Regions from separate parts of the Streptomyces sp. NPDC051214 genome, predicted to be linked through region 4. Evidence: riboswitches for the same ligand, from Rfam matches in the RefSeq annotation. Region 4 holds a riboswitch; each other region holds the start of a gene.
What was found. Region 4 has a riboswitch for cobalamin ahead of AB0M70_RS05175 (ABC transporter substrate-binding protein). Riboswitches for the same ligand answer to the same signal wherever they lie in the genome.

Region 1: it holds a riboswitch for cobalamin, as region 4 does, so the genes downstream of both, AB0M70_RS07815 (prenyltransferase/squalene oxidase repeat-containing protein) here and AB0M70_RS05175 (ABC transporter substrate-binding protein) in region 4, are expected to answer to the same signal.
Region 2: it holds a riboswitch for cobalamin, as region 4 does, so the genes downstream of both, AB0M70_RS36395 (cobalamin biosynthesis protein) here and AB0M70_RS05175 (ABC transporter substrate-binding protein) in region 4, are expected to answer to the same signal.
Region 3: it holds a riboswitch for cobalamin, as region 4 does, so the genes downstream of both, AB0M70_RS01355 (energy-coupling factor ABC transporter permease) here and AB0M70_RS05175 (ABC transporter substrate-binding protein) in region 4, are expected to answer to the same signal.

Annotation. Positions count from the first base shown of each region.
Region 1 covers NZ_JBFBAT010000002.1:763,286-770,615, reverse strand. The annotation lists gene AB0M70_RS07825 (aldehyde dehydrogenase) at 1-474, opposite strand, end outside; gene AB0M70_RS07820 (MBL fold metallo-hydrolase) at 669-1,718, shown strand; cobalamin riboswitch at 1,754-1,894, shown strand; gene AB0M70_RS07815 (prenyltransferase/squalene oxidase repeat-containing protein) at 2,022-3,239, shown strand; gene AB0M70_RS07810 (SCO2322 family protein) at 3,236-3,907, shown strand; partial or broken gene AB0M70_RS07805 (energy-coupling factor transporter transmembrane component T) at 3,915-5,030, shown strand; gene AB0M70_RS07800 (ATP-binding cassette domain-containing protein) at 5,555-7,231, shown strand; gene AB0M70_RS07795 (ECF transporter S component) at 7,228-7,330, shown strand, end outside.
Region 2 covers NZ_JBFBAT010000018.1:60,483-67,812, forward strand. The annotation lists gene AB0M70_RS36380 (lysozyme) at 1-59, shown strand, start outside; gene AB0M70_RS36385 (inorganic phosphate transporter) at 251-1,525, shown strand; gene AB0M70_RS36390 (hypothetical protein) at 1,538-1,774, shown strand; cobalamin riboswitch at 1,881-2,023, shown strand; gene AB0M70_RS36395 (cobalamin biosynthesis protein) at 2,130-3,071, shown strand; gene AB0M70_RS36400 (cobyric acid synthase) at 3,068-4,576, shown strand; gene cobN (cobaltochelatase subunit CobN) at 4,573-7,330, shown strand, end outside.
Region 3 covers NZ_JBFBAT010000001.1:278,443-285,772, reverse strand. The annotation lists gene aceA (isocitrate lyase) at 1-1,221, opposite strand, end outside; gene AB0M70_RS01370 (short-chain fatty acyl-CoA regulator family protein) at 1,434-2,837, shown strand; gene tsaD (tRNA (adenosine(37)-N6)-threonylcarbamoyltransferase complex transferase subunit TsaD) at 2,912-3,976, shown strand; gene AB0M70_RS01360 (GNAT family N-acetyltransferase) at 3,976-4,614, shown strand; cobalamin riboswitch at 4,700-4,884, shown strand; gene AB0M70_RS01355 (energy-coupling factor ABC transporter permease) at 4,914-5,642, shown strand; gene AB0M70_RS01350 (energy-coupling factor ABC transporter substrate-binding protein) at 5,642-6,031, shown strand; gene cbiQ (cobalt ECF transporter T component CbiQ) at 6,038-6,787, shown strand; gene AB0M70_RS01340 (ATP-binding cassette domain-containing protein) at 6,784-7,330, shown strand, end outside.
Region 4 covers NZ_JBFBAT010000002.1:155,845-163,174, forward strand. The annotation lists gene clpS (ATP-dependent Clp protease adapter ClpS) at 53-367, shown strand; gene AB0M70_RS05160 (DUF2017 domain-containing protein) at 379-975, shown strand; gene AB0M70_RS05165 (amino acid permease) at 1,370-2,842, shown strand; gene AB0M70_RS05170 (M67 family metallopeptidase) at 2,935-3,357, shown strand; cobalamin riboswitch at 3,321-3,478, shown strand; gene AB0M70_RS05175 (ABC transporter substrate-binding protein) at 3,522-4,475, shown strand; gene AB0M70_RS05180 (iron ABC transporter permease) at 4,517-5,617, shown strand; gene AB0M70_RS05185 (ABC transporter ATP-binding protein) at 5,614-6,396, shown strand; gene AB0M70_RS05190 (putative leader peptide) at 6,466-6,567, shown strand; gene AB0M70_RS05195 (MoaD/ThiS family protein) at 6,714-6,992, shown strand; gene AB0M70_RS05200 (cysteine synthase) at 6,999-7,330, shown strand, end outside.

The DNA of each region.
Region 1 (7,330 bases), 610 kb from region 4:
CGGGACGTTCCACGGGACCACGGCCGCCACCACGCCGACCGGCTCGCGCCGGACCAGGATCTTGCCGAGGGCGCCGTCGCGCGCCTCCTCGTACGTGAAGTTCTTCGCGACCGTGAGCGCCGAGTCCCAGACCATCATCGCGGCGAGGGCCTGCACCATCACGCTCGACGTGTACGGGGTGCCGTTCTGGGAGCTGATGACGCGGGCGATCTCCTCGTGCCGCACGGCGAACGCGTCCTTGATCCTGGTGACGACCTCGATCCGCTCGTCGAGGGTCATCCGGGGCCAGGGGCCCTCGTCGAACGCCTTGCGCGCGGTGGCGACGGCCCGGTCGACGTCGGCGGGCGCGGCGTGCGGCACCCGTGCGAAGACCTGGCCGGTGTGCGGCGAGACCACCTCGATGACGTCCTTGCCGTGGGGGTCCACCAACTCCCCGCCGATGAACAGCTGTCCGTGTTCCACGAGCTCGGTCATGGTGACTGCCTCCTGCGGGAATCCGCCTGCGCGGCACGCTTTCTGACACTGTTTCAGAACTGATACCAGTTCTAGTTCCACTAGTCCACGGAGGGCAAGGCTCAAGTAGCCTGTTGAAACGGTCGACTTAGGCGATCATTGGAACCAGTTCTAGTTACGGTCGAGCGACGAACGAGAGAAGAAGAGGGCGCCCGATGACGCAGGTGACCGAACCGCAGGTGACCGAGCACGGCGGGGGCGTATGGAGCATCAAGGTCCCCATCCCCGACAACCCGCTGGGCTTCACCCTCGTCCACCTCCTGGACACGGACGCCGGCCCCGTCCTCGTCGACACGGGCTGGGACGACCCCACCTCCTGGGACGCACTCGCCGAGGGCCTCGCGGCCTGCGGCACGTCCCCCGACGCGGTGCACGGCGTCGTCATCACCCACCACCACCCCGACCACCACGGCCTGTCGGCCAAGGTCCGCGAGGCGTCGGGCGCGTGGATCGCGATGCACGAGGCGGACGCCTCGGTCGTGCGCCGCACCCGGACCGGGCCGCCCGCCCGCTGGTTCGACTACATGGTGGAGAAGCTGACGGCCGCGGGTGCCCCCGCCGACCATCTGGCCCCTCTCCTCGCCGCCCGTGACGCGGGCCGCGCACCCCGGCTGCCCGGCCTGGCCGCCGCGCTCCCCGACCGCGGCATCACCCCCGGCGAGCTCCTCGAACTGCCTGGGCGCAGGCTCCGCGCGATCTGGACCCCCGGCCACACGCCCGGCCACGTCTGCCTGCACCTGGAGGAGGAGCACCCGGCGCGACTGCCCGGCCACGGCCGCCTGTTCTCCGGCGACCATCTCCTGCCCGGGATCACCCCGCACATCGGCCTGTACGAAGACCCCGACGACGAGACCGTGACCGATCCGCTCGGCGACTACCTCGACTCCCTGGAGCGCATCGGCCGCCTGGGGGTCGCCGAGGTGCTCCCGGCCCACCAGTACGCGTTCACCGACGCCCCGGGGCGCGTCCAAGAGATCCTGGCCCACCACGAGGAGCGCCTGACGGATCTGCTCGCCCTCCTCGCCGAGCCCCTCACCCCCTGGCAGCTCGCCGAGCAGATGGAGTGGAACCGCCCCTGGGCCCAGATCCGCTACGGCTCGCGGAACATCGCGGTCTCCGAGGCCGAGGCCCATGTGCGGCGCCTGGTGAAGCTGGGGCGCGCGGAGGCGGTGGGCCACGATCCCGTGCGGTACCGCGCGGTGTGACCTCCTGCCGGGGGCGGCCGCCTCGGGGCCCGTCCCCTACGGGCCGGTAGAGTGGCCCCGTCGTCATCATGCCCGTACGGGGGGAAGCCGGTGCGAATCCGGCGCTGACCCGCAGCCGTGATCCACGGTCCTCAGGACCGGTGGAGAGCCGGATCGCCTCGTACGGAACGTGACCGGCTCGCGTCATCGGAACCGCCGATGACCGGCACCGTCGAGGTATACGGAGCCGGAGCCGCCCGGTGCCCGTGCCCGCACGCGCCCGTGCTGCCCCGCTCCCCCGCAGGGAGAGGCACCCGCCGCATCATGAACGTTCGCCGCAGCGCAGCGGTCCTGGCCGCCGTCGCCGTGTTCGGTTCGGCCGCCGCCCCGGCCGCCTTCGCGGACACCGCGTCCCCGTCGCCCTCCGCCAAGCTGCCCTCCGGTCTGTACGGCGACGCGGACCCCAAGTTCGACGGGGTGTTCCGGCAGTCGTACGCCCTGCTCGCCCAGGACTCCGTCGGCGTGAAGCCCGCCGCGAAGTCCGTCGACTGGCTCACCGGGCAGCAGTGCACGAACGGCGGTTACGCCGCCTACCGCCCCGACGCGGGCGAGCCCTGCGGCTCCAAGACGATGTTCGACAGCAACGCGACGGCGTCGGCCGTGCAGGCGCTCGCCGCGCTCGGCGGCCAGCAGAAGACGGTCGGCAAGAGCGTCGACTGGCTGAAGTCCGTGCAGAACCAGGACGGCGGCTGGGGCTACAGCCCCGGCATGGACTCGGACGCCAACTCCACCGGCATCGTCATCGGCGCGCTCGTCGCGGCGGGCGAGAAGCCGCAGTCGGTGAAGTCGCAGGACGGCAAGTCCCCGTACGACGCGCTGCCCGCCCTCGCGATGAGCTGTGGCAAGGACGGCGGCGCCTTCGGCCTCGCCGACGTCAAGTCCGGCAAGCTCTCGCCGAACGCGGACGCCACCGCGGCCGGCGTCCTCGGCGCGCACGGCAAGGGCCTGGTCGTGGACGCGGCCAAGAAGAAGGAAGCCGCCCCGAAGTGCGCGAAGGCCGACACCGCCGAGCAGGCGGCGTCGAACGGCACGGGCTACCTCCTGAAGACGCTCGCCAAGGGCGACGACCACCTGATGTCGTCGATGCCCGGCGCCAAGAACATGCCCGACCTCGGCAACACCGCCGACTCCGTGCTCGCGCTCGCCGCGGCCGGTCAGCCGGAGCAGGCCGAGAAGTCGGCCCAGTGGCTGGCGAAGAACTCCGCGCAGTGGGCCGAGAAGTCCGGCCCCGCCGCCTACGCCCATCTGATCTTCGCCGCCCGCGCCGCCGGCCTGGACCCGCGTGACTTCGGCGGCGCGGACCTGGTCAAGCAGCTGGGCGCACAGGGGCCCGCCCCGCAGGCGACGGAGAAGGCCGCCGACGAGAAGAAGGACAGCGACGACGGCGGCGTGAGCATCTGGTGGATCATCGGCGTCGGCATGGTCGCCGGCATCGGCATCGGCTTCCTCTACAGCGGCAACAAGAAGAAGCAGCAGCTGTGACGCGGGGTCGCGCGCGGTGCGGGCGCCTGGTGATCGGGGCGCTCTTCGCCGCCCTGCTCGGTGTCCTCACCGCCGCCCCCGCGCAGGCCGCCGGGTACCGCTACTGGTCCTTCTGGGACCGGGACGGTTCCAGCTGGGCGTACGCGAGCCAGGGGCCGAGCACCGCGCGCCCCGACGACGGGGCCGTCCAGGGCTTCCGGTTCGCCGTGTCCGCCGACTCGAAGGACGCCGCGAAGCCGCGCGGCGCCGCCGACTTCGACACGATCTGCGCCAAGACCCCCGCCAAGGACGACCGCAAGCGGATCGCCCTGGTCATCGACTTCGGCACGCCGGGCGACGCCCCCGACGGGGAGAGCCCGCCGAAGGCGCGTACGGCCTGCGCTCAGATCGCGGACGACGCGACCAGCGCGGACGCGCTCGCCGCGGTCGCCAAGCCCCTGCGCTACGACAGCAACGCCCTGCTGTGCGCCATCGCGGACTATCCGAAGTCGGGCTGCGGCGAGCAGGTCTCGGGCAACGGCGAGTCCGACGCCACGGAGAAGAAGCCGGCCGCGAGCGACGAGGAGAGCGGCTCCGGTGGCCCCTCCGTCGGTCTGATCGCGGGCGTGGCCGCCATCGCCCTGCTCGGCGGGGCCGCCCTCTGGCAGGCACGCCGCCGACGCGGCTGACCGCACGATGACCGACCACCCGAGCACCGCTCCCGGTGCGCTGCGCAGGCGCCTGGCCCCCCAGGCGCACCGGAGCAACGCGCTGCATCCCGGCGCCTGGTGGGTGTGGGCGCTCGGGCTCGGCGTCGCGGCGTCGCGCACCACCAACCCCCTGCTGATCGGTCTCCTCATCGGCGTCGCGGGCTATGTCGTCGCGGCCCGCCGGACCTCGGCCCCGTGGGCGCGGTCGTACGGCGCCTTCGTGAAGCTGGGCCTCGTCGTGATCGCGATCCGGCTGGTCTTCGCCGTCGTCCTCGGTTCCCCCATCCCCGGTACGCACGTCATCGTGACGCTCCCCGAGGTGCCGCTGCCCGACTGGGCGAAGGGGGTGCGGATCGGGGGCCGGGTGACGGCCGAGGGGCTGCTCTTCGCGCTCTACGACGGGGTGCGCCTGGCCGGTCTCCTCATCTGCGTCGGCGCCGCCAACGCCCTGGCCAGTCCGGCACGGCTGCTCAAGTCGCTGCCGGGCGCGCTGTACGAGGTGGGGGTCGCCATCGTCGTCGCGATGACGTTCGCACCGAACCTGATCATGGACGTGCAGCGCCTTCGCGCCGCGCGGCGTCTTCGCGGACGCGCCGACAAGGGCATCCGGGGACTGCTCCAGGTCGGGCTGCCCGTCCTCGAGGGCGCCCTTGAGCGGTCGGTCGCGCTGGCCGCCGCGATGGACGCGCGCGGCTTCGGCCGCAGCGCGCCGGTTCCGGCCGGGGTGCGCAGGGCGACGGCGGCCCTGACGCTCGGCGGCCTGATGGGCGTCTGCGTGGGCACGTACGGCCTGCTCACGGCGGACGGCACGAGGTACGGCCTGCCCGTGCTCGCCGTCGGCCTCGTCGCCGCCCTCGCCGGGCTCCGCCTCGGCGGCCGGCGCTCCGTGCGCACCCGCTACCGCCCCGACACGTGGGGCGTACGCGCCTGGCTCGTCGCCGGGTCGGGCATCGCGGTGGCAGGCCTGACGCTCTGGGCCGCCGCGTACGACACGGCCGCCCTGCACCCCGGGGTCGTCCCCCTGACCGCGCCGACGCTGCCGCTGTGGCCCGCACTGGCCGTCCTCATCGGGCTGCTGCCCGCGTTCGTGGCACCGGTGCCGACGGGTGAGGCGGCGCCTGTACCTGCGGAAAAGCGGAGGCCCACACCCGCGACAAAGGCATCACCGGCACCCGCCGGAGAGCCGACATCCGCCGGAGAGCCGACACCCGCCCGGGAGCCGACACCTGCCGGAAAGCAGATGCCCGCCCGGCAGGCCGCACCCGCAGGGGAGCCGACACCTGCCGGAGAACAGCCGCCCACCCGGCAAGCCGCACCCGCCGGAGAGCCGACACCTGCCGGAGAACAGCCGCCCACCCGGCAAGCCGCACCCGCCGGAGAGCCGACACCTGCCGAAGAACAGCCGCCCACCCGGCAAGCCGCACCCGCCGGAGAGCCGCCCTCCGCCGGAGAGCCGGCACCCGCCCGGCAGACGGCACCCGCCGGAGAGCAGCCACCTGCCAGACAGCAGCCGCCCGCCAGGGATCAGCCGCCCGCCAGGCAGGCCGCTTCCGCGCCCGCCGTCGGTGCCGAGTCCGCTGCCGCGACCCCCGATTCCGCCACCCCGCCTCCCCCCGAGGAGCCCTCATGATCCGCTTCGAGGATGTCTCCGTGACGTACGAAGGGGCCGCGGGGCCCACCGTGCGCGGGGTCGATCTCGCTGTTCCCGAGGGTGAGTTGGTGCTCCTCGTCGGGCCTTCCGGGGTCGGCAAGTCGACGCTGCTCGGCACGGTGAGCGGGCTCGTGCCGCACTTCACCGGGGGCACGCTGCGGGGCCGGGTGACGGTGGCGGGACGCGACACGCGGACCCACAAGCCGCGGGAACTCGCCGATGTCGTCGGCACGGTGGGCCAGGACCCGCTCTCGCACTTCGTGACGGACACGGTCGAGGACGAGCTGGCGTACGGGATGGAGTCGCTCGGGCTCGCCCCCGACGTGATGCGCCGCCGCGTCGAGGAGACCCTCGACCTCCTCGGCCTCGCCGATCTGCGCGACCGGCCCATCGCCACGCTCTCCGGCGGCCAGCAGCAGCGCGTCGCCATCGGCTCGGTGCTCACACCGCACCCCGAGGTCCTCGTCCTGGACGAGCCGACGTCCGCCCTCGACCCGGCCGCCGCCGAGGAGGTCCTCGCCGTACTGCAGCGCCTGGTGCACGACCTGGGCACGACGGTCCTGATGGCCGAGCACCGCTTGGAGCGGGTCGTGCAGTACGCCGACCAGGTCCTGCTGCTCGCGGCGCCGGGCGAGCCGCCCGTGCTCGGCGACCCCGCCTCGCTGATGGCCGTGTCGCCGGTGTTCCCGCCGGTGGTGGGTCTCGGCCGCCTCGCGGGCTGGTCCCCGCTGCCGCTGACGGTGCGGGACGCCCGGCGGAAGGCCGGCGCACTGCGGGAGCGGCTGGCCGGGGCCGAACCGCGGGAGGAGGTCACGGCCGTACGACCGGCGGCGGGCCGCCCGAGCCTCTTCAGGCGTACGAAGAAGACGGATGCCCCGGAAGCCGCCGCCGCGAGCGTCACGGGTCTGGCCGTGCGCCGGGGCCGGGTGGAGGCCCTGCGCCGCGTGGACCTCACGGTCTCCGCAGGCGAGACGGTGGCCCTGATGGGCCGCAACGGCGCCGGGAAGTCCACGCTCCTGTCCACCTTGGTGGGCCTGCTGGAACCGGCGGCGGGCTCGGTCCGCGTCGGCGGCGCGGTCGCCCACCGCACAGGACCCCGCGAACTGATCCGGCACGTGGGCCTGGTCCCCCAGGAGCCGCGTGACCTCCTCTACGCGGACACGGTGGCCGCCGAGTGCACGGCCGCCGACCACGACGCGGGAGCGGAGCCCGGCACCTGCCGCGCGCTGGTCAGCGGACTGCTGCCCGGCATCGCGGACGACACCCACCCCCGCGACCTCTCCGAGGGCCAGCGCCTCACCCTGGCCCTGGCGATCGTGCTGACCGCCCGCCCGCCGCTGCTCCTTCTGGACGAGCCGACCCGTGGCCTCGACTACGCGGCCAAGGCCCGCCTGGTCACGCTCCTGCGCGGTCTCGCCGCCGAAGGCCACGCGATCGTCCTCGCCACGCACGACGTGGAGCTGGCCGCGGAACTGGCCCACCGGGTCGCGATCCTCGCCGACGGGGAGATCGTCGCCGACGGCCCGACCTCCGACATCGTGGTCTCCTCCCCCTCCTTCGCCCCCCAGACCACCAAGATCCTCGCCCCGCAGAAGTGGCTGACGGTCACGGAGGTACGGGACGCGCTCGGTGCCGAGGGCGGTACCCCATGAGCAGTTCCCCCCTGGCCCGCCAGGCCCGCCCCATCCGCCTGGGGCCACGCTCGATCGGCGCCCTCGCGCTCGTCAGCGCGGTCGGCGTGGTGGCCTTCG
Region 2 (7,330 bases), on a different contig from region 4:
GTGATCAGAATCTCTTCAACGGCTCGGCGACCACGTTGAAGAGCTTCGCCCGTGGGTAGCCGGGTAGCTCGGGAAGCCCTGATTCCGGGCCCTGTGACGCCCCTCGGGGCGATCTGCGTCGGCGCCCCGGAAGAACCGGAGTGGCGGTGCCCCGCATTGGGTCACCGCACGGCCCGACCCAGTTCACTTTCCGTTCACTCAGCTTGCCTACGTTCCACTTGCCACTGACGTCCAACAGAAGCCTGGGTAAATGGAACACATCACGCTTCTCCTCGGGATCGTGATCGTTACCGCTCTCGTGTTCGACTTCACGAACGGTTTCCACGACACGGCCAACGCGATGGCGACCACCATCTCGACTGGCGCTCTCAAGCCCAAGACGGCGGTGGCCATGTCCGCCGTGCTGAATCTCGTCGGCGCTTTCCTCTCCGTCGAGGTCGCCAAGACGATCTCCGGCGGAATCGTCAACGAGGACGGACTGAAGACAGAGGTGATCTTCGCGGCGCTCGTCGGCGCGATCCTCTGGAATCTGTTGACCTGGCTGGTGGGCCTGCCCTCCAGTTCCTCCCACGCACTCTTCGGCGGCCTCATCGGCGCCGCGGTCATGTCGATGGGCTGGTCGTCGATCGACGGCGGCACCGTCGTGACCAAGATCCTGCTCCCCGCGATCGCCGCGCCCCTCGTGGCCGGTCTCGCCGCGACGCTGGCCACGCGCCTGACGTACCGCATCGGGCGCAACACCGAGACCAAGGCCACCGCCAAGGGCTACCGCGTCGGCCAGATCGCCTCCGCCGGCCTCGTCTCGCTGGCCCACGGCACGAACGACGCGCAGAAGACCATGGGCATCATCACGCTCGCCCTGGTCACCGGCGGTGTCCTGAACCCGGGCGCCAACCCCCCGATGTGGGTCATCGTCTCGGCCGGTGTCGCCATCGCGCTCGGCACCTACCTCGGCGGCTGGCGCATCATCCGCACCATGGGCAAGGGCCTCACCGACCTCCAGCCGCAGCAGGGCTTCGCCGCCCAGACCAGCGCCGCGACGGTCATCCTGGCCTCCTCGCACCTGGGCTTCTCGCTCTCCACCACCCAGTCCTGCTCCGGCGCCGTGATGGGCGCGGGTCTCGGCCGCAAGGGCGGCGTCGTCCGCTGGTCCACGGCGACCCGCATGTTCATCGCCTGGGGCCTGACGCTGCCGGCCGCCGGTCTGGTCGGCGCGGGCGCGGAGTTCCTCACCAAGCAGGGCCCCTGGGGCGTCGCGGTGACCGCCGCGCTCCTCGTGGCCGGCTCGGCCGTGATCTGGGTGCTGTCCCGGCGCAACGCCGTCGACCACACGAACGTCGCCGACGACGAGATCGGCGGCTCCTCCGCCGACGAGCCCGCCGGCGTCGTGACCACCGCGATCGCCGCCGTCACCCCGCCGCCCACCGGCTCGGCGGTGACGAGCCCCGACGTCGACCTCGTCAAGGCCACCATCGCGGCCCCGACCGGCACCGTGGCGGACCCCGCCCGGCCCGCCACGGTGTAAGGACAAGTCAGCATGGACATCGACTGGGCAGCTCTCGGCTCCGTCTTCGGAGTCAGCCTCGCGGTGACGGTGGCCCTGGTGGGCCTGTTCACCCTCGGCATCGTCGGCCTCTCCAAGCACGAGGCGGCCACGTCCGGCGCCTCATCGGCCACGGCCGGCAGCGCCACGGCAGCACGCATGGGCGCGTACGCGTGCTTCGCGCTCTGCGCGGCTGCGGTGGCGTACGGGATCTATCTGATCGTCGCCTGACGACCGGGCTTCCGGGTGGGGTGCGGGACGCTTCGGCGTCCCGCACCCCACCTTCGTATGTGGGCCTCCGCACACTCTCCCGCCGCAGGTCAACGGCAAGTTGACGGGCGTTCGTGGGCGTGGTGGACTGCCGGAGCCATACGGCAGCAGGAGAGGAAGTCGGTGTGAATCCGGCGCGGTCCCGCCACTGTCATCGAGGAGCTGACTCCTCGGAAGCCAGGAACTCTCGCCGCCGATCACGTCGAACCAGGGCGCGGACACCCTGAGTGAGGACATATCGCCATGCGCGGCCGCCCGTTGCCGGACCAGTTCCCGAGCGTGAGCTCACTTCTCGGCACAGCGACCGGCTGAAGCCATGCGTGCCGATCGCGACTTCGCGTACGGCGCCGCCGCCGGCCTTCTCGGTGATCTGTTCCTCGGCGATCCTCGCCGCGGGCATCCGGTCGCCGCGTTCGGGCGGGCCGCCGGTGCCGTCGAGCGTGTCCTGTGGCGTGACCACCGCGGGTGGGGCGCGCTGCACGCCGTGGTGTGTGCCGGGGGTGCTGCCGGTGCGGCCGCCCTGGCCTCTTCTCTCGTACGTGACTCACGCGCCGCGTCCGTCGCGCTGACCGCCGCCACCACCTGGGCCGTGCTCGGCGGGACCTCGCTGGGGCGTGAGGCGCGGGCCGTGGGCGGGGCGCTCGCCGCCGGGGACATCGAGGTGGCCCGGGAGCGGCTGCCGCATCTGTGCGGGCGTGATCCGCAGGCGCTCGACGCCGACGGCATCGCGCGGGCCGTGGTGGAGTCCGTCGCCGAGAACACCTCCGACGCCGTGGTGGGTGCCCTGGTGTGGGGTGCCCTGGGCGGGGTCCCGGGGCTCGTCGCCTTCCGCGCCGTCAACACGCTCGACGCTATGGTCGGGCACAAGTCCGCGAAGTACCGGCGCTACGGGTGGGCTTCCGCCCGGCTCGACGACGTACTGGGGTGGCCGGGCGCCCGGCTCACCGCCGTGCTCGCGACTGTTGCCGGGGAATCGCCGCGGGGTGCGGTGCGGGCCTGGCGGGAGGACGCCGCCAAGCATCCGAGCCCCAACGCCGGGCCCGTCGAGGCCGCCTTCGCCGGGGCGTTGGGCGTACGGCTCGGGGGGACGCTCTCGTACGCGGGGCGCGTGGAGCACCGGCCGGTCCTGAACGGCGGCGGGCGGGGCGTGGAAGTCGCCGACATCGAGCGGGCCGTGAAGCTTTCACGGCGGGTCGGGCTGCTCGCCCTCGGGGTCGCCGCGGCCGTGAGCACCGTACGGAAAGGCAGGGCCTCATGAGTGGTGGACTCCTCGTCGCGGGAACCACGTCCGACGCGGGCAAGAGCGTCGTCACCGCAGGGATCTGCCGGTGGCTGGCCCGCAAGGGCGTCTCCGTCGCGCCCTTCAAGGCGCAGAACATGTCCCTCAACTCCTTCGTCACGCGCGAGGGCGCCGAGATCGGGCGCGCCCAGGCCATGCAGGCGCAGGCCGCCCGGGTCGAGCCGACCGCGCTGATGAATCCGGTGCTGCTCAAGCCGGGCAGCGACCGCAGCAGCCAGGTCGTCCTGATGGGCAAGCCCGTGGGCGAGATGAGCGCGCGGGGGTACCACGGGGGGCGGCAGGAAGCGTTGCTCACCACCGTCCTGGGATGCCTGGAGGAACTTCGGGGCAGCTATGACGCCGTGATCTGCGAAGGGGCGGGCAGTCCCGCCGAGATCAATCTGCGCCGTACGGACATCGTGAACATGGGGATCGCGCGGGCCGCCCGCTTCCCGGTGGTCGTGGTGGGAGACATCGACCGCGGGGGCGTCTTCGCCTCCTTCTTCGGGACGACGGCGTTGCTGAGTGCCGAGGACCAGGAGCTGGTCGCCGGGTATCTCGTGAACAAGTTCCGGGGCGACGTCTCGCTGCTCGAACCCGGCCTCGACATGCTCCATGGGCTCACCGGGCGGCGCACGTTCGGGGTGCTGCCGTTCCAGCACGGCCTCGGCATCGACGAGGAGGACGGCCTTCGGGTCTCCCTGCGGGGCGCCGTGCGGGAATCCGTGGTCGCTCCCCCGGTCGGCGAGGACGTGCTACGGGTCGCCGTCTGTGCCGTACCGCTGATGTCGAACTTCACGGACGTGGACGCGCTGGCCGCCGAACCGGGCGTCGTCGTGCGGTTCGTGGACCGGGCCGAGGAGCTCGTCGACGCCGATCTCGTGGTCGTGCCCGGCACGCGCGGCACCGTCCGCGCCCTGGAGTGGCTGCGCGAGCGCGGCCTCGCCGACGCCCTGGCGCGGCGCGCCGCCGAGGGGCGCCCCGTCCTCGGGATCTGCGGCGGCTTCCAGGTGCTCGGCGAGCACATCGAGGACGACGTCGAGTCGCGGGCGGGAGCCGTGGACGGGCTCGGTCTGCTGCCCGTGCGCGTGCGGTTCGCGCGCGAGAAGACCCTCGCGCGGCCGGTCGGCGAGGCCCTCGGTGAGCCCGTCGAGGGGTACGAGATCCATCACGGTGTCGCTCAAGTCCTGGGCGGTGAGCCGTTCTTGGACGGGTGCCGCGTCGGCGAGGTGTGGGGCACGCACTGGCACGGCTCGCTGGAGTCCGACGCGTTCCGGCGGCGCTTCCTCGCCGAGGTCGCCCGCGCCGCCGGGCGCCGCTTCGTGCCCGCCCCCGACACCAGCTTCGGCACCCTGCGCGAGGAGCAGCTCGACCTGCTCGGCGACCTGATCGAAGAACACGCGGACACGGACGCGCTGCTCAGCCTGATCGAGACCGGCCCTCCCGCCGGACTCCCCTTCATCGCACCGGGGGCACCCTCATGACCGTCCTGCTGCTGTCCACCGCCGACACCGACCTCCTCGCCGCCCGTGCCTCCGGCGCCCCCTACCGCATCGGCAACCCGACCCGGGTCGACGCGCAGGCCGAGCTGCCCGCGCTGATCGAGGGCGCGGACATCGCCGTCGTACGCCTGCTCGGCGGCAAGCGGGCGTGGGAGGACGGGCTCGCGGCGCTGAAGGCCGCCGGGATCCCGACGGTGCTGCTCGGCGGCGAGGCCGTGCCGGACGCGGAGCTGATGGCGGAGTCGACCGTGCACGCGGGGTCCGTGGCGGAGGCGCTGCGCTACCTCGTCGAGGGCGGCACGGAGAATCTGCGGGAGCTGGCGCGCTTCCTCAAGGAGGACGTCCTCGCGGCGGGGCACGCCCGCTCCGGTGCCGCCCACACGCGGCTGAGCGCCGAACCCCGGAAGATGCCCGAGTACGGGGTGCACGGCACGCGCGCGTACGTCGAGGGCCGGCCGACCGTGGGGGTGCTCTTCTACCGCGCGCACCAGCTCTCCGGGAACACCGCCTTCGTCGACACGCTGTGCGACGCGATCGAGGCGCGGGGCGCCAACGCCCTTCCGGTGTACTGCGGTTCGCTGCGCGGCGCCGACGCGGGCCTGTACGAGATCCTGGGGAAGGCGGACGCCCTGGTCGCCACCGTCCTCGCGGCGGGCGGCACGCACGCATCGGGCGCGAGCGCGGGCGGCGACGAGGAGGCCTGGGACATCGGCGCCCTCGCCGACCTCGACATCCCTGTCCTGCAAGGGCTTTGCCTGACCTCCTCGCGTGCCACGTGGGACGCGTCGGACGCCGCGCTCTCCCCCATGGACGCGGCCATGCAGGTCGCGATCCCCGAGTTCGACGGCCGGATCATCACCGTGCCGTTCTCCTTCAAGGAGCAGGGCCCCGACGACGTACCGGTGTACGTGGCCGACCCCGAGCGCGCCGCCCGCGTCGCCGGAATCGCCCTGCGGCACGCCCAGTTGAAGCACAAGCCGAACGCGGAGAAGAAGCTCGCCCTGGTCTTCACCGCGTACCCGACCAAGCATGCGCGCGTCGGCAACGCGGTCGGCCTGGACACTCCCGCCTCCGCGGTGCGTGTGCTCGACTCCCTGCGGGACGCGGGGTACGTCGTCGAGGGCCACCCGGACGACGGCGACGAGCTGATCCACCGGCTCATCAACGCCGGTGGCCACGACGTCGAGTGGCTCACCGAGGAGCAGCTGGCCGCCGCCCCCGCGCGCGTGCCGCTCGCCGACTACCGGGCGTGGTTCGACCAGCTGGACCCGGAGCTGCGCGACGGCATGCTGGAGGCGTGGGGCGAGCCGCCCGGCAACCTGTACGTGGACGGCGACGACATCGTGCTCGCCTCCCTGCGGTTCGGGAACGTCGTCGTGATGATCCAGCCGCCGCGCGGCTTCGGCGAGAACCCGATCGCGATCTACCACGACCCCGACATGCCGCCGTCGCACCACTACATGGCGGCCTACCGCTGGCTGGAGATGTCCTTCGGCGCCGACGCGGTCGTCCACATGGGCAAGCACGGCACGATGGAGTGGCTGCCGGGCAAGGGCCTCGGTCTGAGCGGCGGTTGCGCCCCTGACGCGGTGCTCGGCGAGCTGCCGCTGATCTACCCGTTCATCGTGAACGACCCCGGCGAGGGCACCCAGGCCAAGCGGCGCGGGCACGCCACGGTGGTGGACCACCTGGTGCCGCCGATGGCGCGCGCGGACACGTACGGGGATCTGGCGAAGCTGGAGCAGCTCCTCGACGAGTACGCGCTGGTCAGCGACCTGGACCCGACGAAGGCCCCCGCCGTGCGGGCGCAGATCTGGACGCTGGTGAAGGCCGCGGAGCTCCACCACGACCTGCATGTCGACGAGCAGCCCGACGACACCGCCTTCGACGAGTTCGTCATGCACATCGACGGCTACCTGTGCGAGATCAAGGACGTGCAGATCCGCGACGGCCTGCACATCCTGGGCGGTGGCCCCGAGGGCGAGGCGCGCGTCAATCTGGTGCTCGCCGTCCTGCGGGCCTCGCAGGTGTGGGGTGGTCAGGCCAACGCCCTGCCCGGTCTGCGGGCCTGCCTCGCCGAGCACTTCGGGCTCAGCGAGAAGGAGCTGCTCGCCGAGCCGGGCGCCGCGGTGAAGGTCGCGGACGGCCTGGCGGCGCTGGTCGACGGGCCCGCCCGGACCGGCGCCGACGCCCTTGACCTCCTCGAGCAGCTGTGCCGCCGCCTCGCCGAGGGGATGGAGGAGCGCGGCTGGGAGCTCGGCGCGGTGCGTGAGCTGGTGCGGGACGTGGTCGGTGTCGAACTGCCGCCCGCCGTCGCCGTGTTGGGCTTCGCGTGCGAGGAGGTCGTCCCGCGGCTCGCGCGCACGACCGACGAGATCGGGCACATCCTGCGCGCGCTCGACGGCGGTTACGTCCCGGCCGGTCCCTCCGGGTCGCCCACCCGCGGGCTCGTGAACGTGCTGCCGACCGGCCGCAACTTCTACTCCGTCGACCCCAAGGCGATTCCCTCGCGGCTCTCCTGGGAGGTCGGCCAGGCGCTCGCCGACTCGCTGATCGCCCGCTATCTGGCCGACACCGGCGACTACCCGAAGTCGGTCGGCCTGACCGTGTGGGGCACGTCGGCGATGCGCACGCAGGGCGACGACATCGCGGAGATCCTTGCGCTGCTCGGCTGCCGTCCCGTGTGGGACGACGCGTCGCGGCGCGTCACCGGCTTCGAGGTCGTGCCGGTCGAGG
Region 3 (7,330 bases), on a different contig from region 4:
GGACACCTGGTCGAAGTAGCCGGTGCCGACCTCGCGCTGGTGCTTCACGGCGGTGAAGCCCTGCGCCTGGGCGGCGAACTCGCGCTCCTGGAGGTCGACATAGGCGGTCATGCCGTGCTCGGCGTAACCGCGGGCCAGGTCGAACATGCCGTGGTTGAGGGAGTGGAAGCCGGCCAGGGTGATGAACTGGAAGCGGTAGCCCATGGCGCCCAGCTCACGCTGGAACTTGGCGATCTGGTCGTCGTCCAGGGCGGCCCGCCAGTTGAAGGACGGCGAGCAGTTGTAGGCGAGCATCTGGTCGGGGTGCTCGGCGTGGATGGCCTCGGCGAACTCACGGGCCTGCGCGAGGTCCGGGGTGCCGGTCTCGACCCAGATGAGGTCCGCGTACGGGGCGTAGGCGAGGCCGCGGGCGATGACGGGTTCCATGCCGCCGCGCACCCGGTGGAAGCCCTCGGCGGTGCGCTCGCCCGTCACGAACCGGGCGTCGCGCTCGTCGACGTCGCTGGTCAGCAGGTTCGCCGCGAGCGCGTCCGTACGCGCCACGATGAGCGTCGGGACGTCGGCGATGTCGGCGGCCAGACGTGCCGCGTTGAGGGTGCGGATGTGCTGGCCGGTCGGCACGAGGACCTTGCCGCCCAGGTGACCGCACTTCTTCTCCGAGGCCAGCTGGTCCTCGTAGTGGATGCCCGCCGCGCCCGCCGCGATCATCGCCTTGGTCAGCTCGAAGGCGTTGAGTGCTCCGCCGAAGCCCGCCTCGGCGTCGGCGACGATCGGCGCCAGCCAGTCGGTGGTGTCCTCGCCGCCCTCGGCGGTGGCGATCTGGTCGGCGCGCAGCAGCGCGTTGTTGATCCGACGGACCACCTGCGGGACCGAGTTGACGGGGTAGAGCGACTGGTCGGGGTAGGTGTGCCCGGCCTGGTTGGCGTCGGCGGCGACCTGCCAGCCGGACAGGTAGATCGCCTGGAGGCCTGCCTTGACCTGCTGGACCGCCTGGCCGCCGGTCAGTGCTCCGAGCGCGTGGATGTAGTCCTGCTCGTGCAGTTGGCGCCACAGGCGCTCGGCGCCGCGTCGGGCCAGGGTGTGCTCCTCGCGGACGCTGCCGGAGAGCCTGATCACGTCGTCGGCGGAGTAGGTGCGTTCGATGCCCTGCCACCGGGCGTCGCTCGCCCACCGCTGAGCCAGCTCCTGGGCCGTTGTCGTCTTCGTGCCTGCCTGTGCCATGGCCGTCTCCCGGAGATGCGTGAACTGTGCGAATGTGTGGCACTGAGTGCCGAACTGAAGGTGGGGTGCGGCCCGTCGGCGGAGCCCGGCGGGCCGCGGTACGACTCTGGCATCGGCACTCAGTGCCAACAACCGGGGAAAGATGCCAAGTTCTGCGCATCTTTCCTCGCCGTATTGCCAACGTTGCTAAGGCGACCGGACAGGAGCCACGGGTGAGCAGGACGTACGCGGGTGCGCGGCTGCGCCGACTGCGGGAGGAACGCCGCATGAGCCAGGCCGACCTGGCTCGGGCGCTGGCCATCTCGCCGAGCTATCTGAACCAGATGGAGCACGACTCCCGGCCGCTGACCGTGCCCGTACTGCTGCGTCTCACCGAGGCGTTCGGCGTCGACCCGGGCTTCTTCTCGGAGCGCGACACCAGCCGTCTGGTGGCCGACCTGCGCGACGCCCTCACCGGCGAGGTGTCCGCGGGCCGGGTCTCCGCGTCCGACCTCTCGGACCTGGCCTCGCGGATGCCCGCCGTGGCAACGGTTCTGGTGGACCTCGGCCGCCGCAACCAGCACCTGACCGAACAGCTCTCCGAGGCCGCGGAGGGGCGGGGGCCCGGCACGGTGGCTCAGCCGCGCTCCGCGCACGAGGAGATCCGGGAGTTCTTCTACCGGCGCCAGAACTACCTGCACGACATCGACCTCACCGCCGAGCGGTTCGCGGACGAGATCGGACTGCGACCCGGCGAGGTCGTACGCGCCCTGTCCGCACGCCTCGCCGAACGGCACGGGGTGCGGCTGGCGGCGGACGCCGGTCAGCGCCTGCACCACTACGACCCCACGGCCAGGGTCCTGCACCTCTCCAGCCGGCTGCGCCCCGGCCAGCAGGCGTTCCGGATGGCCACCCAACTCGCCCTGCTCGAACACGCGGACGCCCTCTCCGCGCTCGCCTCGGAGGACTTCGGCGAGGAGACCGCGGCCTGGCCGCTGGCCCGCATCGGCATCGCCAACTACTTCGCGGCGGCGCTGATCCTGCCCTACCGCCGCTTCCACGCGGCCGCGGAGGAGTTCCGTTACGACATCGAGCGGCTTACCGACCACTTCGGCCTCGGCTACGAGACCATCTGCCACCGCCTCAGCACCCTGCAGCGGCCCCGGCTGCGCGGAGTGCCCTTCTCGTTCGTGCGGGTCGACCGGGCGGGCAACATGTCGAAGCGGCAGTCCGCCACCGCGTTCCACTTCTCCCGCGCGGGCGGCACCTGCCCGCTGTGGAACGTGTACGAGGCGTTCGCCGCGCCCGGCCGCATCCACGTCCAGGTCGCCGCGATGCCCGACGGCCGGCGCTTCCTGTGGACCGCCCGCGCGGTCACCCGGCACCGCGGCGGCTGGGGCGAGCCCGGCAAGACGTTCGCCATCGGCCTCGGCTGCGAAATCCGCCACGCGGCGCGGCTCGTCTACTCCGACGGACTCGACCTCGACAGCGCCTCGTCCGCGGTGCCCATCGGCATGGGCTGCCGCCTCTGCGAACGCACCGACTGCCCGCAGCGGGCGGTGCCTCCGCTGGACCGCCGACTGGCGATCGACGAGAACAGCAGCACCTTCGTCCCCTATCCGGTGGCCGGGCCCTAGGTCTTATTGCACATCACTTGCAACTACACTCATTGTGCAGAAAGTGCGGGAGACCTGTACGTGAGGAGACGCCGGTGGCCGCGGGGCGCATTGTGCTGGGGATCGAGTCGTCGTGCGACGAGACCGGGGCGGGGATCGTGTCGGAGGGGCGGCTGCTCGCCCATGTGGTCGCGTCCAGCATGGACGAGCACGCCCGGTTCGGCGGTGTGGTCCCCGAGATCGCCGCCCGCGCGCATCTGCATTCCTTCACCCCGGTCGTCCGGCGCGCCCTCGACCAGGCGGACCTGAAGCTGTCCGACATCGACGCGGTGGCCGTCACCACCGGGCCCGGCCTGGCGGGCGCGCTGCAGGTCGGCCTCGCGGGAGCGAAGACCCTGGCCCGCGCGCTCGACGTCCCGTTGTACGGGGTGCACCACCTAGCCGGCCATGTCGCCGCCGACACGCTGGAGCACGGCCCGCTGCCCGACCCCTGCGTGGTGCTCATCGTCTCCGGCGGGCACACGTCCCTGCTGCTCGTGCGGGACCTGGCCCGCGATCAGATCGTGCACCTGGGGGACACCCTGGACGACGCGGCGGGCGAGTGCTTCGACAAGGTCGCCCGGGTCTTCGGCCTGCCGTACCCGGGCGGCCCCGCCATCGACCGTGCGGCCCGGGACGGCGACCCGCGCGCGGTGGCCTTCCCCCGCCCGCTCACCGGGCCGAAGGACGCCCCGTACGCGTTCTCCTTCTCCGGCCTCAAGACCGCCGCCGCCCGGTGGGCCGAAGCGCACGCGGGCCGTGCGCTGCCGGTGGCCGACGGCGCGGCCTCGCTCCAGGAGGCCGTCGCGGACGTCCTGACCCGCAAGGCGCTCGCCGCCTGCCGCGACCACGGGGTCACGACCCTCGTGGTGGTCGGCGGGGTCGCCGCGAACTCACGGGTGCGGTCGCTCGCGGAGGAGCGGTGCGCGGCAGCCGGCGTGCGCCTGCGCGTCCCCCCGATGACCCTGTGCACCGACAACGGAGCGATGATCGCCGCCGTCGGCGATCTGCTCGTACGCGCAGGGGCCGCGCCCGCGCCCCTGGACGTGTCGATCGACCCGTCCGCCCCGCTGGAGTACGCGGCCCTGCAGCCGGGAACGGCCCCGGCGAAGGCGGCCTGATGACGGCGGTCGTCCACGTCCTGCGCGGCGCGCAACTGCTCGCGCACACCGACGCCTTGCGCACGGTCTACGCCGAAGCCTTCGGCCCGCCGCCCTGGCACGAGGACGAGGACCGGGTGGCGCAGTTCCTGGTCCGGCTCGGCGGCGACGTGCGGCGTCCCGGCTTCACCGCGGCCATCGCCCGGCATGGGGCGGACATCGCCGGATTCGCCACCGGGTGGATCACTCCCGACCCCTTTCCCGCCGACCGCTGCTATCCGCAGGCGGCCGCCGGACTCGGGGCCGGGCGCGCCCTGTCGTGGCTGTGCGGCGCGCGTGAGATAGACGAACTCGCCGTACGTCCCGGGGCGCAGGGGACCGGGGTCGGGGCGGCCCTGCTCGAGGCGGTGGCCGCGGGCGCACCCGACGGCCGTGCCTGGCTGCTCACTTCGGTCCGGTCGACGCAGGGCATGGGTTTCTACGGCCGCCAGGGCTGGACCCAGGCGACCCACCCCTCACCCGACGGCAAAGGCGTCGTCGTCTTCCTCGGGCCCCGCCACCCCGCCAGGACCCTCGCGGTGTCCTGCGGCACAGAAGGGGCGACCTCCCGGGGAGCGGGGCGTACGCCGGGCGCGCACGGGCCGGTGCACATGGGCTGACCAGGGGCGTACGCCCTGGTCATGTGCGCTCGCGCGTGCCACAGGTCGAGCGGTCCCGCAAGTTGTCAGGTCACTGGATTCCGCACTAGGGTCACCACGCCTTGGTGCTCGGGAAATCGGTGTGATGCCGGTGCGGCCCTCGCCACTGTGATCGGGAAGTCCGGCTCCAGCCCTCGCGGCAGCCACTGGGCGCAACACGCGCCCGGGAAGGCGGAGTCCGGTCGGTACGACCCGTCAGCCAGGAGACCGGCCAAGGCGCGTTGTCCATCCACGAGGTGCTGGAGAGGGTCTGCTTAGCCATGCACATAGCCGAGGGTTTCCTCCCACCGGCGCACGCGATCGCCTGGGGCGTAGCGTCCGCGCCGTTTGTCGTCCACGGAGTCCGCTCCCTCACCCGTGAGGTCAAGGAACACCCGGAGAGCACCCTGCTCCTGGGCGCGTCCGGAGCGTTCACCTTTGTCCTTTCCGCGCTGAAGATCCCGTCCGTCACCGGCAGTTGCTCGCACCCGACGGGCACCGGGCTCGGCGCGATCCTCTTCCGGCCGCCGATCATGGCGGTGCTCGGCACCATCACGCTGCTGTTCCAGGCGCTGCTGCTCGCCCACGGCGGGCTCACCACACTGGGCGCCAACGTGTTCTCCATGGCGATCGTCGGGCCATGGGCCGGATACGCCGTCTACCGGCTCCTGAAGCGGTACGACGTGCCGCTCATGGTGGCCGTGTTCTTCGGCGCGTTCGTCGCCGACCTGTCCACGTACTGCGTCACCAGCGTCCAGCTCGCCCTGGCGTTCCCGGACCCCGGCAGCGGGTTCCTCGGCGCCCTGGGCAAGTTCGGCGGCATCTTCGCCGTCACGCAGATCCCCCTCGCCGTCAGCGAGGGTCTGCTCACCGTCGTGGTGATGCGGCTGCTCGTGCAGTCCAGCAAGGGCGAGCTCACGCGGCTCGGCGTGCTGCTCCAGGGCACGAAGCCGTCCGAGAAGGCGGACACCGGCAGCAAGACGGAGACCGAGACGGGGGCCAGCGCCTGATGAGCCGGAACGCGAAGATCAACACCCTGCTCCTCCTCATCGTCGCCGCGCTGGCGGTGCTGCCGCTGGCGCTCGGTCTCGGCGACGACGAGAAGGAGCCGTTCGCCGGGGCCGACGCCCAGGCCGAGACGGCGATCACCGAGATAGAGCCGGATTACGAGCCCTGGTTCTCGCCCCTGTACGAACCCCCCTCGGGGGAGATCGAGTCGGCGCTCTTCGCGCTGCAGGCGGCGCTCGGAGCGGGCGTCCTCGCCTACTACTTCGGTCTGCGCAAGGGGCGCCGTCAGGGCGCCGACGCCGCGCGGGCCGAGGCGGAGCGCACCGGGACAGCCACCGCGGAGCAGGCCGTCGACGAGGAGCACACCCGGGCCGGGACCGGGCAGGTCTGACCCGGCGTGCTGCCCATCGACGCGGCGGCGCACAGCAGTCGCTGGCGCCGCCGCCACCCCGTGGACAAAGCCGTGCTCGGGCTCGGCCTCACCGTCCTTGCCGTCTCCCTGCCGCCCTGGCCGGGAGCCGCCCTGGTCCTGGTCGCCGCGCTCGCCGTGCTCCTCGGACCCGCCGCCGTGCCGCCGCGCAAACTGTGGCGCGCCTACCGCGTGCCCCTGGGTTTCTGCGTCACCGGTGCCCTGACGCTGCTCGTCCAACTGGGCGGGCCCGAGGGGTTCGTCACGCTCGCCGACGGCGGCCCCGAGCGGGCGGGCGGACTGCTCCTGCGCACGTCGGCGGCCTCGCTCGGCGTCCTCCTCTTCGCCTTCACCACCCCCATGTCGGACCTGCTGCCCCGCCTGGTGAAGGCAGGCGTACCGGCGCCGGTCGTCGACGTGGCCCTGGTCATGTACCGGATGAGCTTCCTGCTCCTCGACTCCATGAGCCGGATCCGGCAGGCGCAGGCCGCGCGGCTCGGCCACACCACCCGGGCCGCCACCTGGCGTTCCCTCGGCGGTCTCGGCGCCACCGCGTTCGTGCGGGCCTTCGACCGGGCGAGCCGGCTGCAGGCCGGGCTCGCCGGACGCGGGTACGACGGGACCCTGCGGGTGCTCGTGCCCGACGCCCGGATCTCGCGGCCCTTCGTGGCCGCGAGCGCCGGGCTCCTCGTGGGCCTTGCGGCCCTCACTCTCGTACTGGAAAGGGTTCTGCCATGAGCGAGCCGAGCGGGTCCCTGGTCGCTCTGCGCGCCGTCTCCTACGCGTACGAGGACGGGCCCACCGTCCTCAGCGGCCTGGACTTCGACGTCACCGAGGGCCGCGCGCTCGCGCTGCTCGGGCGCAACGGCAGCGGCAAGACCACCCTCATGCGGCTCCTGAGCGGTGGACTCCGCCCGGACCAGGGCGGATTGACCCTCGGGGACACCCCGGTGACGTACGACCGCAAGGGGCTCACGCGGCTGCGCACCACCGTCCAGCTGGTGGTCCAGGACCCGGACGACCAGCTCTTCGCCGCCTCCGTCGAACAGGACGTGTCCTTCGGGCCCCTGAACCTGGGTCTCACGGACACCGAGGTGCGCGGCCGGGTCGCCGAGGCGCTCGCCGCGCTCGACATCAGCGCCCTGGCGGACCGCCCCACCCATCTGCTCTCCTACGGCCAGCGCAAGCGCACGGCCATCGCGGGAGCCGTGGCGATGCGTCCCCGCGTCCTGATCCTCGACGAGCCGACCGCGGGACTCGACCCCGACGGCCAGGAACGCC
Region 4 (7,330 bases):
CTCTGACGATTTCCTGAGTCCATTTGTGCGAGGGCCCCCTGCGGGTGGCAGCATGGGACAAGTGAGTACGGCTCCCGCAGAGATCACCCGCCCGGAATCGGCCGAAGAGACCTTCGCCGTCCCGGAGCCCGACGTCCCCTGGATCACGCTCGTCCACAACGACCCGGTCAACTTGATGAGTTACGTGACCTATGTGTTCCAGTCCTACTTCGGGTACTCGAAGGAGAAGGCCACGAAGCTGATGATGGACGTGCACCACAAGGGCCGCGCGGTCGTCTCCACCGGCTCCCGCGAGGAGATGGAGCGCGACGTACAGGCCATGCACGGATACGGTCTTTGGGCCACCCTCCAGCAGGACCGGAAGTAGCGACACATCTGATGCCAGGACAATTCGAAGCCATCCCCGGGGGCGGCGCGGCCGTCGCGCTCGACGAGGTCGAGATCTCGATCATCCGCTCCCTCGCCGTGCAGCTCCTGGAGCTGATCGGCCCGGGTCCGGCCGAGGACGCCTCCGACGACCCCCTCGCGGAGCTGTTCGCGGAGGGCCCGAGTGAGCCGCCCACCGACCCCGTCCTCCAGCGGCTGCTCCCGGACGCGTACGGCGGCCCCGGCAGCGAGAAGGCCGATGAGGACGAACTGCGCGCGTACTCATCGGAGTTCAGGCGCTTCACCGAGAACGACCTGCGGGCCAAGAAGCGCGACGACGCCCTGGTGGTGATCCGCTCCCTGGACTCCATGACGTCCAAGGGCGAGGGCGGCGCTGTCCTGAAGCTGTCCGCCGACGAGTCGCGGCACTGGCTCGGCGCGCTCAACGACCTGCGCCTGGCGATCGGCGCCCGCCTCGAGGTGACCGACGAGGACGACACGGACCTGCTCTACCAGCTGCCGGACTCCGACGCCCGCAAACCGATGGTGATGGCCTACCTCTGGCTCGGCGGCCTCCAGGAGACCCTCGTCTCCACGCTGATCGGCTAAAAGGCCGCGCGAGGGCTGCGTCGCGAGTCGCACGAGTCACACCTCGGCCGGCCGGTGCACCCGCAAAGTCGATGTATGTAGCAGCGGTTACCCCTCGTTCGCTCATCGGACGCTCAAATCCGGATAACGATCGCGTCACTTCAATGTGCACTTTTGACGCGTCGAGGGAATTTTGTCCGGTTCTTCTCGTGGCATGGGCCACACGCGCCACGACCGATCACTGTTGCGGCCGTGATAAATCTTCACGACCACTCGGTGACGCCACCCATGTCACCGATGGCGCTCGGGCCGGCAGACCGCCGGTAGCACTCCATCCATATCCGGGGGGATCAGGACCTGATCCGTGGCCATACGCAGACTGCGGGCACGGATCAGCGTGGAGAAAGGCGTCACCATGACCTCAGTGCAGGTCGAAGAGCATCACGACGGCAATGAGGCCGACGGAACGGGCGGTTCGTCCGGTACGTCAGGCGAGGGATATCAGCGCGGGCTCGGCGCCCGGCAGATCCAGATGATCGCGATCGGCGGTGCCATCGGCACCGGCCTGTTCCTCGGCGCGGGCAAGGCCATTCACAAGGCCGGTCCGAGCCTCATCCTGGCGTACGCCATCGCCGGCCTTGTCATCTTCTTCATCATGCGCGCCCTGGGCGAGCTGCTCATGTACCGCGCGGTGTCGGGCTCCTTCTCGGAGTACGCGCGTGAATTCATCGGCCCGTTCTTCGGGTACGTGACCGGCTGGACGTACTGGCTCTTCTGGGTCGTCACCGGCATCACGGAAGTCACGGCGGCGGCCCAGTACATGCAGTACTGGACACACGACGCCATCCCACAATGGGCGTACGCGCTGATCTTCACGGTCATCCTGTACGGCGCCAACCTGATCTCGGTGAAGCTCTTCGGCGAGCTCGAGTTCTGGTTCTCGATGGTCAAGGTCACCGCGATCATCGGCATGATCCTCATCTGCGCCGGCATCCTCACCATCGGCTTCTCCGACGCCGGTGACACCGCGTCCGTCTCCCACCTGTGGGACCAGGGCGGGTTCTTCCCGAACGGCATCGGCTCCACGCTGATGACGCTGCAGATCGTGATGTTCGCCTTCCTCGCCGTCGAGCTCGTCGGCGTCACCGCGGGCGAGTCCAAGGACCCGAAGACCGTCCTGCCCAAGGCCATCAACACCGTGCCGTGGCGCATCGCCGTCTTCTACGTCGGCGCGCTCGTCATGATCCTCTCGGTCGTGCCGTGGACCTCGTTCCAGCCGGGCGTCTCGCCGTTCGTGGCGGCCTTCCAGGAGATGGGCCTCGGCATCGGGGCCGCGATCGTCAACTTCGTCGTCCTGACGGCCGCGCTCTCCTCCTGCAACTCGGGCATGTACTCCACCGGCCGCATGCTGCGCGACCTCGCGCTCAACGGCCAGGGCCCGAAGTTCTTCACCAAGCTGACGAAGAACGGCCTGCCGCTGGTCGGCACCACCTTCTCGGCAGCCCTGATGCTGGTCGGCGTCTGGATCAACTACCAGTGGCCGGGCGAGGCGTTCAACTACGTCGTCTCCTTCGCGACCATCTCCGGCATGTGGGCCTGGATCATGATCCTGGTCTGCCAGATCAAGTACCGCCGCAAGGCCGACCGTGGCGAGCTGCCGCAGTCCACCTTCCGGGCGCCGGGCGCCCCGTACACGAGCTGGTTCGCGCTCGCCTTCATCGCCATGGTCATCGTCATGATGGGCATCGACGAGGACGCGCGGATCTCGCTCTACGCGGCTCCGGTCTGGGCCCTGATCCTGGGCATCGGCTACCTGGTCATGCAGAAGCGCGACACGCAGTCGACGGACGGCGGCGAGACCGCCCCCAAGGACGTGCTCAAGTCCTGACCCCGGGCTGATCAGCCTGCCTGATCCCAGCATGTGGGCCGGTCCGTACCACTCTTCGGTACGGGCCGGCCCTTCTGCTTATCCTGGCTGCCATGCTGACCCTGACCCAGGCCCTTCACGACCAGATCGTCGCGCACGCGCGCCAGGACCACCCCGACGAGGCCTGCGGTGTGGTCGCGGGCCCGGAGGGAACCGGCCGCCCCGAGCGCTTCATCCCGATGCTGAACGCGGCACGCTCGCCCACGTTCTACGAGTTCGACTCGGGCGACCTCCTCAAGCTCTACCGCGAGATGGACGACCGCGACGAGGAGCCGGTGATCGTCTACCACTCGCACACGGCGACCGAGGCCTACCCCTCGCGCACCGACATCACGTACGCCAACGAGCCGGGCGCCCACTACGTCCTGGTCTCCACGGCCGACACCGACGGCGCGGGCGACTTCCAGTTCCGCTCCTACCGGATCGTGGACGGCGAGGTCACCGAAGAAGAGGTGAAGGTCGTCCAGGCATACTGAGCTTCACCTTTGAGGCGGCAGGACCCAGGAAGCCGGTGCGAGTCCGGCACGGTCCCGCCACTGTGACCCCACCCTTCGCGGGTGGGGCAGTCAGGAACTGACCTGCCGCCCTCTTCTCCCACGACGCAGGGAACGCGGAAATCCCCTGGAGGAGGCGCTCAGCCATGCCCCGCCCCATACGCGTGCTCATGACCGCGGCCCTGCTGCTCCCGCTCGCCGCCTGCTCGTCCTCCGACGGCACGGACGCGAAGCCGGAGTCCAAGGCCCCCGGCTTCCCGTACACGGTCACGAACTGCGGCGTGAAGACGACGTACGAAGCACCCCCGAAGCGCGCCGTGACGATGAACCAGCACGTCACGGAGGTGATGCTGGAGCTGGGCCTGAAGGACCGCATCGCGGGCACGGCGTACCTGGACGACAAGGTCCTGCCGAAGTACGCGAAGGCGTACGCGGACACCCCGGTCCTCGCCAAGGAGTACCCCTCGTACGAGAAGCTCCTGGCCACGAACCCCGACTTCGTCTACGGCGGCTACGCGAGCGCCTTCCAGGCAGGCGAGGGCCGCAGCCGCGAAGCCCTCGCGAAGTCCGGCATCGAGAGCCGCCTGAACGTCGAGGGCTGCGCCAAGAAGCCCGTCTCGATGGACGACGTCTACAGGGAGGTCCGCGAGGTCGGCAGCACGTTCGGGGTGCGGGCGCGGGCGGACAAGTGGGTGGCCGCGGCACAGCGCGAACTGGCGCAGAGGGAGGCGAAGTCCAAGAAGCCCGTCCCGGTCTTCGTCTACGACAGCGGCGACAAGTCTGCCTTCACGGCAGGCGGCCGGGGCATCGGCAACGACATCATCGAGCGGGCGGGCGGCCGCAACGTCTTCGCCGACCTGGACAAGTCCTTCGGCGACGCGTCCTGGGAGTCGGTGGTCGACCGCAAGCCCGAGGTGATCGTGATCCTCGACTACGGCGGCACGACGGTGGCCCAGAAGAAGAAGCGCCTCCTGGACGACCCGGTCCTGGCGAACGTCCCCGCCATCAAACACAAGCGCTTCGCGGTACTCCCGCTGTCGGACACGGTGGCGGGGGTACGGGCCCCGGCGGCGGTGGGGAAGCTGGCGGACCAGCTGTGAAATCTCAGCCCGTCCGGCGGGTATTCCAGCCCGTCCGGCGTTTGAGGACGAACTCGGCGAAGCCGGTGATGGACGGCAACCAGTCCGGGGTAAGGGCGGCCGCACGAACCCGCAGCCGCCTGAGCTACGCGACAGTCATCGCAGCGCTCTGCGCGGCACTGGCGGCAGCGGTCGTCGCCGGCCTCGCTCTGGGCTCAGTACGCATACCCACCGCCGACGTCCTGCAGATCCTGACGGGAGGTGCGGAACCGTCCCCGTTCCGCACCATCGTCCTGGACGTCCGCCTACCCCGGGTCCTGCTCGGCGCAGCCGTAGGCGCGGGACTCGCCGTGATCGGCACAGTCCTCCAGGCCCTGGTGAGGAACCCCCTGGCCGACCCCTTCCTCCTCGGAGTCTCCTCCGGCGCCTCCGCCGGAGCCGTCGCCGTCATCGTCCTCGGCAGCGTCTTCGGCCTGGGAGCGGGCCTCGCCACCACCGTCACCATCCCGGCCGCGGCCTTCGTGGGCGCCCTGCTCTCGCTCCTCGTCGTCTACACCCTGGCGAGGTCGGGAGGCGGCGGTTTCGCCACCGGCCGCCTGATCCTGGCGGGGGTGGCCGTCTCGTACATCCTGGCCGCCCTGACCAGCCTCATCCTGATCACCGCCGACAGCGCCGACCACCTCAAGGAAGTCCTGTACTGGACGCTCGGCGGCCTCGGCAGCGCCCGTTGGGACATGCTCGCGCTGCCCGGCGTCGCACTCCTCCTCGGCACGGCCCTGCTCGTCGCCCTCGCCAGGCCCCTGGACCTCCTCCTGGTGGGGGAGGAGGGCGCCACCGTCCTCGGCCTCGACACGGCCCGCTTCCGCGTCGCCGTCTTCGTCCTCGCCTCGCTCCTGACCGGCGTACTCGTCGCGTACAGCGGGGCCGTCGGCTTCGTCGGCCTGATGGTGCCGCACGCGGCCCGGATGCTGGTCGGCGCCGCCCACCGGACGCTGCTGCCGGTGGTGGCCCTGATGGGCGCCGTGTTCCTGGTCGCCGCTGATCTCGCCGCACGCACGGTCGCGGCGCCGCAGGACATCCCGGTCGGCGTCCTCACCGCGCTGACGGGCGGCCCGTTCTTCCTGTGGATGCTCCGAAGGAACCGTACGGAGGCGACCGCATGAGCCACCCAGCAACTCTCCGCACCGAGGGCCTCTCCTACGCGATCGGGGCCAAGCGCCTCGTCGACGACGTCACCCTGCACGCGGGGCCCGGCGAGACCATCGGCATCGTCGGCCCCAACGGCAGCGGCAAGACCACCCTCCTGCGCTGCGTCTACGGCACCCTCGCGCCCACCGGCGGCCGCGTCCTCCTGGACGGCGACGACCTGGCGGGCCGCTCGGCCAAGGACCGCGCCCGCCGCATCGCCACCGTCCCGCAGGACGGGCACACCGGCTTCGAGCTCACCGTCCGGCAGATCGTCGCCATGGGCCGCTCCCCGCACAAACACTTCTGGGAGGCGGACACCGCGCGGGACGACGTCCTGGTCGGCGATGCGCTGGAGAGGGTCGGCGCCGCGGACCTCGCGCACCGCGTCTTCGCCGGGCTCTCCGGCGGTGAGCGCCAGCGTGCCCTGGTGGCGAGGGCGCTGGTGCAGGAGCCCGCGGTCCTGGTCCTCGACGAACCGACCAATCATCTGGACATCCGCTACCAGCTGGAGATCCTCGCCCTGGTCCGCGACCTCGGCACGACGAATCTGCTTGCCCTGCACGACCTCAATCTGGCGGCCTACTACTGCGACCGCCTGTACGTCCTCGACGCCGGCACGCTCGTCGCGTCAGGACCGCCCAAAGAAGTCCTGACCAGCGAGCTCCTCGCCGACGTGTACGGGGTCACGGCAGAGGTCTCGGTGCACCCCGCGACCGGGGCGCCGACGGTCACCTACCTCCCCCCATCCACGTGATGGACGCCAACCATCCACGATGTGAGATCACATTCCAGAACCCGGACCGGGAATCGATACGATGACCGCATGGTTCCCCACGACGTGAGCGACAAGATGCCGGGCATGCTGCTCGTTGCGCGTCTGCACGTCGATTTGTGCAGGCTCTCCAGCGCGATCTGTTCGCGCTGACAGCCGCCGCCGTACGGCCGTGAGCCGCGGCGCCATCCCCGCGTAACGCCTACGCACCCCGCATACATGCACCCGCACGTACGCACCCGCACGACCGGGCCGCCGCGCGCCCACCCACGTGACTTCTCCCGACAGGAGCCCAAGCCATGGCCATCGAGGTCCGCATCCCGACCATCCTCCGCACCTACACCGACGGCGCCAAGGCCGTCGAGGGCAGCGGCGACAACCTCGCCGAACTCTTCAGCGACCTCGACTCGCGGCACGCGGGCATCGCCGAGCGCATCGTGGACGGCGACAAGCTGCGCCGCTTCGTGAACGTGTACCTGAACGACGAGGACGTCCGCTTCCTGGACGGCATCTCCACCAAGCTCACGGACGGCGACAACGTCACGATCCTCCCGGCCGTGGCCGGCGGCATGGTCTGATCGCGGATGCCTCGCTACGACTCCCCGCTGGCGGCCGTGGGCAACACGCCCCTCGTCCGCCTGCCGCGGCTCTCCCCGTCCGAGGACGTCCGTATCTGGGCGAAGCTGGAGGACCGTAACCCCACCGGCTCCATCAAGGACCGCCCGGCGCTGCACATGGTCGAACAGGCGGAGAAGGACGGGCGTTTGACGCCCGGCTGCACGATCCTGGAGCCGACGTCCGGCAACACGGGCATCTCGCTCGCCATGGCGGCCAAGCTCAAGGGCTACCGCATCGTGTGCGTCATGCCGGAGAACACCTCGCAGGAGCGGCGCGACCTCCTCGCCATGTGGGGCGC